One region of the Streptomyces sp. RKAG293 genome, then DNA from elsewhere that is predicted to be linked to it. Evidence: riboswitches for the same ligand, from Rfam matches in the RefSeq annotation. Region 1 holds a riboswitch; the other holds the start of a gene.
The links. Region 1 has a riboswitch for cobalamin ahead of LNW72_RS34840 (hypothetical protein). Riboswitches for the same ligand answer to the same signal wherever they lie in the genome.

Region 1 (5,755 bases):
CGACGGGTCATCCGAACCGCCCGCGTCGGTGCCGCCGTTGGCCCCGGCGGTACCGGTGGCCGGAGCGCTGGTGGACGGGGTGGGGCTCGGGCTGGGGACCTTGCTCAGATCCCGCAGCAGGCTGCCGAAGGAGATGCCGGTGGCGCCGCCGACCGCCTGCGTCGAGGCCCGCAGATCCGAGCCCTTCTGGCCCTCCGCGGCGACGTCGAAGCCGCCGTCCTTGTTCTGCCGCTTCGAAAGGAAGGTGAGCGCGTCGGCGGCGGGAGGCGTGGAGGAGCCCTTGCCCAGCCGCAGCGCCTGGATCGCCAGGGCCGCCGAGTTGGTGGAGTCGCCGGCCGCTCCGGGGAACCCGCCGTCCGCCTTCTGCTGGGTGGCGATCCAGGCGATGCCCTTGGCGACCGCGTCCGCGGCGGCGTCACCGGGGACCATCGACAGGGCCATGACCGCCATCGCGGTGCTGTCCACATCGGAGTCGCCGGTGGCCGGGATCAGGCTCGGCCAGGCGCCCTTGGTGTTCTGCAGGCTCTCCAGGTACGTGATCGGCGTGGCCGCGTTCACCTTGTCGCCGGCCCGCAGCTGCGCGATGATCCCGAGCGACTGCGAGAAGACCGACGTGGCGTAGGTGTAGTTGCCCGCGGCCGCGCAGCTGCGGTCGGTGCCGCCGGAGGCCTTCGCGCAGACGGCCCTGTCCAGCGCGGCGATCAGGTCGTGGCCGCCGAACGTCCGCGGGTCACGGCCGGTCGCCTCGGCCAGCAGGGCCTCCTTGCCGAGGGAGCCGCCGCCGGCGTACTCCGTCCCGATACCGGTCCAGTCGTTGACGGTCCGGCCGGAGCCGTCCTTGCCCTGCCGGTCGATGAAGTCCACGACCTTGAGGAGCGCGGCGTCGTTGCCGCCGGCCGCCGCCAGCGCGTAGGCGCCGTCGATGGTGAGCCCGAAGTCGGCGAACCCGGAACCGGCGAACGCCTCGTAGTAGTGGCCGTCGATCAGCCGCGCCGGTGCGACCAGGTACGCCACGCCCTTGACCAGGTCGGGGGAGGTGCCCGGCGGAGCCGTGGTCGGCGGGCTCGTCGGCGGGGAGGTGCCCGCCGGATCGTGGTGCAGGGTGCCGAGGTTCGCGCCGGACAGGGCGATGACGGCCTGCGTCGTCGCGAACAGATCCGCCTCGGTGGCGGTCGCGTCGGTGCTGAAGCCGCCGTCGGCGGTGTGCCGGCCGGAGATCCAGTTCCGCGCCGCGGCGGCCCGGTCCTTCGGGCCGAGGACGGTCAGCGCCTGCGTGTCGAACGCGGTGCTGATGGTCTCGGCGCCCGGAGCGCCCTCGTACGGGATCCAGCCGCCGTCGGCCTGCTGTGCGCCGAGCAGGTACGCACCCGCCTTGGCGACCGCCGGCGCGTCCGCGCCCGACGCCCTGGCCAGTGCCACGATCACGCTGCCGGTGGTGCCGGGCTCCGCGTCGCAGCGCTCGCCGGGGAGGATCATGGAGCCGGCGAAGCCGCCGTTGGTGCACTGCATCTGCTCCACCCGGGCCACGGAGACGGCCGGGGGTGTGACCCCGCCGCGCGCCAGCGCCAGGACGGCGAGGGCGTCGGTGGTCGGGGAGTACGCCCCGTAGAAGTCGCCCGCGGCCGAGCAGTTGCCGAGGCTCCCGGCGGCGGTGCAGACGTTGTCCGTCAGCGCGGTGAGGAGGTTGTGCCCGCCGAAGGCCTGCGGATCGGCGCCGGTGATCTCGGCGATCAGCGCGAGGCCGGCTATCGCGCCGGGGCGCGGCGGGACCGCCGGGCCGTCGGCGTACGCGTACTCGGTGACGTGCGCGGACAGGAAGGCGACGATCCGGGTCAGTGCCGGATCCTGGCCGCCCGCAGCGGCCAGCGCGATCGCGGTGTCCACGGTCCGTGCGTAGTCGATCTCGCCGGCGGCCTCGTTCTGGACGTGGTCGCCGTCGGTGAGGTGCTCGACGAGCCACTGCGCTCCGGCGGCCGCACCCTCGGCGGCCGGCGGGTTCGAGCCCGACGGCGAGGTGGTGGGAGTGGTGGTGGGGGGCGTGGTGGTCGGGGTGCCGCCGCCGGGGTTCTTCGCGCGGACGGAGTCCGGGGTGAACGCGGGCTGTCCGCTGGTGCCGCCGACGTCGGTGGCGCCGAACACCCAGGCCTCTACCTCGCCGTCCTTCGGCACATCGCCGAGCGCGCCCAGCGGGCTGTACGTCCAGGTGTCCTGGCCCGGAGGGGCGATCCAGTACGACCAGTAGGCGGAGGGCAGCGGAGTCGTCCGGCAGCCCTCCTCCGCGGCCGTCGGATACTGGTCCCCGCCGTGGAAGCCGGCCGTGCCGATGCGGCAGATGAAGCCGGGTCCGTCGTGGACCGTGCCCGTGGTGCTGAACCCGGCGTTGTGCAGCAGGTTCATCCCGGTGGTGGGGTGGGCGTCGCAGCCGCGGACGACGGAGCCGCCCCAGTGGCCGAAGTCCACCGCGACGATCGCGCCGCTCGTCGCCGTGCAGTCGCCGACCGGGTCGGCACTGGCCGGCGAACCGGACGACACGAGCGTGACGCCGGCGGTGGCCAGTACCAGGAAGGCGGACACGATCAGGGACACGAGGCCCTGTCGTCCGCGTCCGCGCGGATCCGCGTGGGTGTTCATCGGTGGCTCCCCTGTCGGCCGGCGGGAAGCCTGAGCACGGAGGCCGGGCACTCCCCGGGCGACCAGGGGGCACCGCGATATCCGCGCCGTAGACCTCGACGGCGCTCGTGATGATGCGGCTTCAGTGCAGGTAGTCCGACTCATCCGCCTTTCGGCGGATCTACGGTTGCGGGTCAGTGCCGGAATTCGACCGGGCTTCCCCTGGCTTCTGAAGCGTCTGAAGTTGTAAAGCGGTTTATCAGACCATGATGGCGCATGGCCGGTCAACGCCCGCTCGTGTCCGGTGAATCACGTACGGCGACAGGCCGCCGGCGCGTTTCCGGTGCGCTACCGTCACGGTGATACCGCGTGGGGGAACCTGGTGCGACTCCAGGGCTGACGCGCAACGGTGTGGGCGGTGATCACCGCTCCGAGCCCGAGTACCCGCCGGTGTCGCAGCACAGCGGAAGCCTGTCCACGCGATCGGGCGGCGGCCGCCCCGGCGGCGGTGGGTGCAGACACCTCGGTGCGGGGCGCGTTCGGCGCTCTCCACCCAAGGAGTCCACACATGTCCGGCCCTCTCTCGTCCGGCACCTTCTCGTCCGGCCCGCTCTCCCGCTTCGGCAGACGGTCACGCCGTACCGTCGCCCTCGGCCTGCCGCTGGCGGTCGGGGCGCTCCTGCTCGCCTCGACGCCCTCCGAGGCGACCTCCACCCCGGCGCAGATCGCCACCTCGAAGACCAACGGGGTCAACTACCTCAAGTCGCTGCAGGCCGCCGACGGCAGCTACGTCACGCCGGGCGGTCTCTCCAACGAGTGGGCGTTCAGCGCGCTGGCCGCCGCCGGCACCGCCGCCGTCGACGTCACGCCCGGCGGCGACGTCACCAAGAACGCGCGCACCGTCTACCGCAACCAGCTCTCGGCCCCGTCCTGGCCCAGCGCCTCACCGGTCGCCACCGACTACCAGCGCGCCGCCCTCAACGCCAACGCGGCGGGCATCGACCCGGCCCGCGTCGCCGTCGGACGCAACCTGATAGCCGACGTCGTCTCCTACTGGCAGACCGCCTCACCCGGCTCCTACGGTCCGCCCGCCAACTTCAACGGCACGGTCTTCGGGCTGCTCGCCCTCGGCGGCGCCAGGACGCAGGCCGGCGTCCAGCGCGTGCCGCAGAGCCTGCTCAACGCGTCGATCACCGTGGTGCGCGCCAACGAACACAACGACGGTGGCTGGAACTTCAGCCAGGCCGCCGGCAACCCGACCCAGCTCGCGGCGGCCAGCGACATCGACATGACCGGCGCCGCGATCGCGTCGCTGTGCGTCAGCGGCGTCGCGAACACCGACGCGGCCGTCGTGGCGGGCAAGAACTTCCTCAAGAGCAAGCTGGTCAACGCCACCGGCGCGTTCAACGCCATGTTCGGCGCCAACACCGACTCCAACGGCTGGGCCGTCTCGGGCCTCAACGCCTGCGGATTCAACGCCCAGGGCTCCGACTTCACCACGCCGGCGGGCAAGACGCCCATCGACTTCCTCCTCGCCAACCAGTTCAACCCCGGCGGCGGCTTCAAGTACCAGCCGGCCGACACCTCCCCGACCGCCTACTCCTCCATCGACGCCCTGCGCGCCGTCGGCGGGGCCGGCTTCACGGCCGTGCCGCCGACCCCGCTCACGGTCGGCGCCCCGAAGTGGGTCGGCACCACGACCTTCACCAGCGGAACCGCCAGCAAGCTCGCGCTGATCGTCGACACCGGCGCCGGCGCGCTCAAGGTCTGCTCGGTGACCATCACGCCCACCGGGACCACCTCGACCCTCGGCGCGGTCCTCGACGCCGCGCTCGCGTCCTCCACCCCCGGCGGCTGCGTGACCAGCAGGACGCCGACCTCCGGCACCGGGACCGTCACCGAGGTCAACGGTGTGACGAACGCGGGCAGCAACACCTGGAAGGTCGGCATCGACGGCGCAGCGGCGGCCACCGCGACCCGGGCCACCGTCGTGAACGTCGGTGACACGATCTCGCTGCGCTACGGCGTCTGATCAGCCCCTGACGACGCAGGCCCTGACGACTCGAGTCCTGACGGCTCAAGGACGACTCAACCCCTGACGACCGCGACCCGCGGTGCGTGCGCGCCGGTCACCCCGCCAACGGCCGCCCGCACCGCAGGTTCCACCGTCCGGCGCGGCCGACGAGCTCGGTGACCGTCAGCGGCAGGACGTCCAGGCGCCAGAACGCCTGCGGCGGCAGGCCGACGGCGTGCACGACCGCCGCCCGTACGACCGCGGGCTCCACGACCGCGAGCACCCGCCCGCCGTCCGGCGCCCCGCCGTCCAGCCAGCCGCCGACCCGCTCGCAGAGCTCCGCCAGCGATTCGCCGCCGTGTGGGGCCGCGGCGGGGTCCGACAGCCAGCCGGCCACCGCCGCCGGCTCCGCGGCCGACACCTCGTCCAGCCGGAGCCCCCGCCAGCGGCCCATGTCCCAGTTTCGCAAGGCCGGCTGCTCCCCTGCGGTGACGCCGAGGAGCTCCGCGGTCCGCCGGCAGCGTTCCGACGCGGCGGTCAAGTACGCGGTCGCGCCCGGCAGTTCGGCCGCGCCCGCGCGCGCCCGGCGTGCTCCGGCGTCGGTCAGCGGGCTGGTTCCGTCGTCGAACCGTGCCTCCTCGAAGGCCTCGCTCTCCGCCGACGAGACCAAGAACACACGCACCGTCATCCCCGCTACCCCTCCCTTGTCACACCGGCCCCGCAGTGGAACACATCGTCGCAGGTTGGCGCGTATCGCCTTTGTGCACGCCCTTGGCCGCGGGTGTCGCTTCACGGTACGGTTCAGCCCGACCCGACGACGGTGTGACGGAAGCACGGTGAAAATCCGGCACGGTCGCGCCACTGTGAAACCGGCTCACCCCGGTAAGTCAGACCCGGCACCTTCGTCAACAGCACCACCAAGTGGGACGCGTGTTCCCGAGGAGGCACTGCCATGGCCCAGTCCGCTGCACCCGCGGCCGCCAGTCCGGCTCTACCCATCACCCCGCTGCCGCTGAAGGCGATCCTGCCCTGGGCGGTCTTCTTCGGCATGCTCGCGCTCGTTCTGCTGTACTTCGTCGGTGCGGAGCAGGGCGCCACGTCCCTGGTCGCCGGATCGGACGTTCACGAGTG
Region 2 (5,755 bases), 2.0 Mb from region 1:
TGGTGCAGCTCCGGCCGTCCAGCAGCCCGGCCGCGCCCAGCACGAACGCCCCCGAGCACACGCTGAGCACCCGGCCGCCCCGCTCCACGGCTCCGCGCAGCGCGCGCAGCAGCTCCGGCGGGTACTCCGCCCGCTCGGGGTAGTCGCACCCGGCCGGGACGGCGATGAGGTCCGCCTCCTCCAGCCGGTCGATCCCGTACGGCGTCGAGACGTCCATGCCGTTGTGCAACTGGACGGGCTGCTTCCCGATGCCGACGACGGCGAAGTCGTAGACGGGCAGCCCCTGCTCACTGCGGTCGATGCCGAAGACTTCGCAGACGACGCCCAGTTCGAAGGCGTGTCCGCCGTCCATCAGCACCACTGCGACGTTTTCCAGCATGGGACCAGCATCGCACTTGGCAGTAATTAGCGGTAGTGCGTCAGTCCTGCCACTGCCATGGCGGAGCACCCCCCGCGAAAATAGATGCATGAACACATTCCTCGGCCTCCTGGCCGCCGGCGCCCTGATCCTCCTCATCGCCCTGCCCGCCCTGATCGGCTTCGGCATCGAGCTCCGCATCTCCCGCCAGATCCGGGCCGCGAGGGCCGCGGAGCGGCGTCGCGAGGAGCAGTCCTCCCCCAGCCGAGTGCCGGCGGAGGCGACCCGCGGCGCCTTCAGCCCGGTCGTCTGAAGGCACCCGATGGACTCCCCCGTACTCCCCGCGGGCCGGCGCCGGCCATGCGGCAGACTGCGGGGATGGACATCATCATCCGCCCCGCGCGAGCGGACGAGCTCGATGCGGCAGGCCGCATCACCGCCGACGCCTTCATCGCCGACGGCCACACCCAGCCGGACGGCCAGTACGCCCCGAAGCTGCGCGACGCCCGCGCCCGCGCGGTGTCCGCGGAGGTGCTCGTCGCCGTCGACGCGGCGGACGACACGCTGCTCGGCTGCGTGACGTTCGCCCCTCCCGGCAGCCCCTGGGGCGACATAGCCCGGGACGGCGAGGCGGAGTTCCGGATGCTCGCCGTCGACCCGTCCGCGCGCGGCCGCGGCACCGGCGAGGCACTCGTCCTGGCGTGTGTGGAACGGGCCCGCGCCCTCGGCGTCCGGCAACTGGTGATGTCCACCCAGCAGTCGATGACCGGCGCCCACCGGATCTACGAACGGCTCGGATTCCGGCGCACGCCGGACCGCGACTGGTCGCCCGTTCCGGGCGTCCACCTGTTCACGTACGCCCTCCCGTTGTAACGCATACCGTCCACGGCGCAACACACCAGACACAACATCTGGGGTTACCGCTGCGAGGCGCCACTAGATGTATGCTCAGGACCGCTGTCCACGCAGGGGAAGCCGGTGAGAATCCGGCACTGCCCCGCAACGGTGAGCGGTCGTGCCTGCGCACGCCCGCACAGTCCGGCCACCTGCCGACGGCGCACCCGGTCCTGCCTTCCGGGTGCAGTGTTGTCCGGGCCTCGCGGGTTGGGCCGGCGGACGCGATATGGCACACCCCTGCCCTGATGCGGTGTGCCCGAACGCGCCTGCTCCTCCCCCCTCGCGACGCCGTCGCCGCGTTCGAGGGAGAGAGCACCAACGTGACCATCGCGCCCGCAGCCCCCGCCTCAGCAGGAACCATCCTGCTGCACACCCTGACGGAACTGACCGTCGACCTCCCCGACACCGACCCCGGCCGGGTCGCCGCTGCCGCCCTCCGCGGCCGCAACGCCGGATCGGACGAGGCCGAACTGCGGGCGCTGGCCACCGAGGCCGCCGCCGGACTGATCTCCGAGGACCCGCAGTACAGCCGGCTCGCGGCCCGGCTGCTGGCCCGCGCGGTCGCCGACGAGGCGGCGGGGCAGGGCGCCGTCTCCTTCTCCGCCTCCATCGCCGTCGGGCACCGCGAAGGCCTGATCGCCGACGCCACCGCCGAGTTCGTCCTGCTGCACGCCGCCCGCCTGGACGCGATGATCGACGACACCGCCGACGACCGCCTCGAGTACTTCGGCCTGCGCACCCTGCACAGCCGCTATCTGCTGCGGCACCCGATCACCCGCCAGGTCATCGAGACCCCGCAGCACTTCCTGCTGCGCGTCGCCTGCGGCCTGGCCGAGGACCACTCGGTGCGCGCCCTCGTCGAGGTCGGCGAGCTCTACGCGCTGACCAGCACGCTCTCCTACCTCCCCAGCTCCCCCACGCTCTTCAACTCCGGCACCCGGCACCCGCAGATGTCGTCGTGCTACCTGCTGGACTCCCCGCTCGACGAGCTGGACTCGATCTACGACCGCTACCACCAGGTCGCCCGGCTCTCGAAGCACGCCGGCGGCATCGGCATCCCGTTCAGCCGGATCCGCTCCCGCGGCTCGCTGATCCGCGGCACCAACGGGCACTCCAACGGCATCGTCCCGTTCCTGCGCACCCTCGACGCGTCCGTCGCCGCCGTCAACCAGGGCGGCCGGCGCAAGGGCGCCGCCGCCGTCTACCTGGAGACGTGGCACGCCGACATCGAGGAGTTCCTGGAGCTGCGCGACAACACCGGCGAGGAGGCCAGGCGTACGCACAACCTCAACCTCGCGCACTGGATCCCCGACGAGTTCATGCGCCGGGTGGACTCCGACACCGACTGGTCGCTGTTCTCCCCCGCCGACGTACCCGAGCTCGTCGACCTGTGGGGCGGCGACTTCGACGCCGCCTACCACAAGGCCGAGTCCGCCGGTCTGGCCATCAAGACCATCCCGGCCCGCCAGCTCTACGCCCGGATGATGCGCACCCTCGCGCAGACCGGCAACGGCTGGCTGAACTTCAAGGACTCCGCCAACCGCACCGCCAACCAGACGGCGCTGCCCGGCAACGTCGTCCACTCCTCGAACCTGTGCACCGAGATCCTGGAGGTCTCCGACGACGGCGAGACCGCCGTCTGCAACCTCGGCTCGGTCAACCTCTCCGCCCACCTCGGCACCGACGGCGAGATGGACTGGCAGAAGCTCGACGCGACGGTCCGCACCGCCGTCACCTTCCTCGACCGCGTGGTGGACATCAACTTCTACCCGACCGACCAGGCCGGCGCGTCGAACTCCCGCTGGCGGCCGGTGGGCCTGGGCCTGATGGGCCTGCAGGACGTCTTCTTCCAGCTGCGGCTGCCGTTCGACTCCGCCGAAGCGCGGACGCTGTCCACCCGCATCTCCGAGCGGATCATGCTCGCCGCGTACGAGGCGTCCGCCACCCTCGCCGAGCGGCACGGCCCGCACCCCGGCTGGGAGCAGACCCGTACCGCCCAGGGCGTGCTGCACCCCGACCACTACGACACCGCCGAGTCGCTCTGGCCGGAGCGCTGGAACGCGCTGCGCGCCCGGATCGCGAAGACCGGCATGCGCAACTCCCTACTGCTGGCCATCGCGCCGACCGCGACGATCGCCTCGATCGCCGGTGTCTACGAGTGCATCGAGCCGCAGGTCTCCAACCTCTTCAAGCGCGAGACGCTGTCGGGTGAGTTCCTCCAGGTCAACTCCTACCTGGTGAACGAGCTCAAGGAGCTCGGCGTCTGGGACGCCCAGTCCCGCGAGGCGCTGCGCGAGTCCAACGGCTCCGTCGAGGGCTTCACCTGGATCCCGGCCGAGGTGCGCGCCCTGTACCGCACCGCCTGGGAGCTGCCGCAGCGCGCCCTGATCGACATGGCCGCGGCGCGCACCCCGTACCTCGACCAGAGCCAGTCGCTGAACCTCTTCATGGCCTCGCCGACCATCGGCAAGCTCAGCTCGATGTACGCGTACGCCTGGAAGCAGGGTCTGAAGACCACGTACTACCTGCGGTCCCGGCCGGCCACCAGGATCGCCCGCGCCGCCGCGGCAGCGCCGGCGGCCGCCGTGCCCGCGCCCATCCCCGTCCAGCAGACGACCGACGACGACGCCGTCGCCTGCTCCCTGGAAAACCCCGAGTCCTGCGAGGCCTGCCAGTAATGCCCAGCACACCCAACACGACGACGCACGAGAAGCACCTCCTGGACCCGGGCTTCGAGCTGACCCTGCGTCCGATGCGCTACCCGGAGTTCTACGAGCGCTACCACAACGCGATCAAGAACACCTGGTCCGTCGAGGAGGTCGACCTCCACTCCGACGTCGCCGACCTCGCCAAGCTCTCCCCCGGCGAGCAGCACATGATCGGCCGCCTCGTCGCGTTCTTCGCGACCGGTGACTCGATCGTCTCCAACAACCTCGTGCTCACGCTCTACAAGCACATCAACTCGCCCGAGGCCCGGCTCTACCTGTCCCGCCAGCTCTTCGAGGAGGCCGTGCACGTCCAGTTCTATCTGACGCTGCTCGACACGTACCTCCCCGACCCGGACGACCGGGCCGCCGCCTTCGACGCGGTCGAGAGCATCCCGTCGATCCGCGAGAAGGCGCAGTTCTGCTTCAAGTGGATGGACTCCGTCGAGAAGATCGACCGGCTGGAGTCCAAGTCCGACCGGCGCCGCTTCCTGCTCAACCTGATCTGCTTCGCGGCCTGCATCGAGGGGCTGTTCTTCTACGGCGCCTTCGCCTACGTCTACTGGTTCCGCTCGCGGGGCCTGCTGCACGGACTGGCGACCGGCACCAACTGGGTCTTCCGCGACGAGACCGGTCACATGGACGCGGCGTTCGCGTTCGTCGACACCGTCCGCGAGGAGGAGCCGGACCTCTTCGACGCGGAACTCGACCAGCAGATCACCGACATGATCCGCGAGGCCGTCGAGGCGGAACTCCAGTTCGGCCGCGACCTCTGCGGTGACGGCCTGCCCGGCATGAACACCGAGTCGATGCGCGAGTACCTCCAGTGCGTCGCCGACCAGCGCCTCGCCCGGCTCGGCATCAAGCCGGTCTACGGCTCGGAGAACCCCTTCTCCTTCATGGAGCTCCAGGGCGTCCAGGAACTGACCAACTTCTTCGAACGCCGCGCCTCCGCCTACCAGGTGGCGGTCGAGGGCACGGTCGGCTTCGACGACGACTTCTAGTCACCACGACTTCCGGTCACCACGCCGGCAACGCGTAAGGGCCCCGCTCCAGGACGCATTCCTGGAGCGGGGCCCTTACGCGTGGTGCTGCCGGCGAACGGTCAGTCGTTGGGGACCGTGGCGAACTTGGGGGTGGCTTCTTCCATTTGGCGCAGGACGTCCTTGCGGTCGCGCTTGGAGAGCCGATCGATGTACAGGTAGCCGTACAGGTGGTCGGTCTCGTGCTGGAGGCAGCGGGCGAAGTAGCCGGTGCCCTCCAGGGCGATGGGGTTGCCCTTGAGGTCCTGGCCGCGGACGATCGCGTAGTCCGGGCGGGCCAGTTCCATGTAGGCGCCGGGCACCGAGAGGCAGCCCTCGTTGGAGTCGTCGAGCACGCGCCGGTCGGCGGGGATCTCGTCCAGGACCGGGTTGCAGACGGCGCCGGTGTGGCGCACGCCGTCGTCGTCCGGGCAGTCGTAGACGAAGACCTTGAGGTCGACGCCGATCTGGTTGGCGGCGAGGCCGACACCCTCGGCGGCCTTCTGGCTCGCGAACATGTCGTCCACGAGGGCGGCGAGCGCGTCGTCGAACTCCGTGACGTCGCGGCACTCCTTGTGGAGCACCGGATTGCCCACGACGGTGATCGGGCGGGCCGTCCCGCGCTCGCGGTACGCCAGCTCGCGCGCCTCGGCGTCCGTGATGTCGTCGAAGAACTCCGACGCTTCATCGTGCTCGTGCGCGTGCCGGTCCTGCTGCTTCTCGGTTTCCTGCTGCGACATGTTCCGCCGTACGCCTTCCCAATACCGTCATAG

Region 2: another riboswitch for cobalamin. It lies ahead of LNW72_RS26435 (ribonucleoside-diphosphate reductase subunit alpha); the one in region 1 lies ahead of LNW72_RS34840 (hypothetical protein).

What each region holds. Positions count from the first base shown of each region.
Region 1 is NZ_JAJOZB010000001.1:7,889,721-7,895,475, forward strand. It holds gene LNW72_RS34835 (prenyltransferase/squalene oxidase repeat-containing protein) at 1-2,631, opposite strand, end outside; cobalamin riboswitch at 2,738-2,867, opposite strand; cobalamin riboswitch at 2,935-3,077, shown strand; gene LNW72_RS34840 (hypothetical protein) at 3,179-4,642, shown strand; gene LNW72_RS34845 (histidine phosphatase family protein) at 4,740-5,312, opposite strand; gene LNW72_RS34850 (CbtB domain-containing protein) at 5,577-5,755, shown strand, end outside.
Region 2 is NZ_JAJOZB010000001.1:5,886,805-5,892,559, reverse strand. It holds gene LNW72_RS26450 (helix-turn-helix domain-containing protein) at 1-379, opposite strand, end outside; gene LNW72_RS26445 (hypothetical protein) at 468-671, shown strand; gene LNW72_RS26440 (GNAT family N-acetyltransferase) at 737-1,231, shown strand; cobalamin riboswitch at 1,296-1,427, shown strand; gene LNW72_RS26435 (ribonucleoside-diphosphate reductase subunit alpha) at 1,576-3,933, shown strand; gene LNW72_RS26430 (ribonucleotide-diphosphate reductase subunit beta) at 3,933-4,964, shown strand; gene def (peptide deformylase) at 5,066-5,722, opposite strand.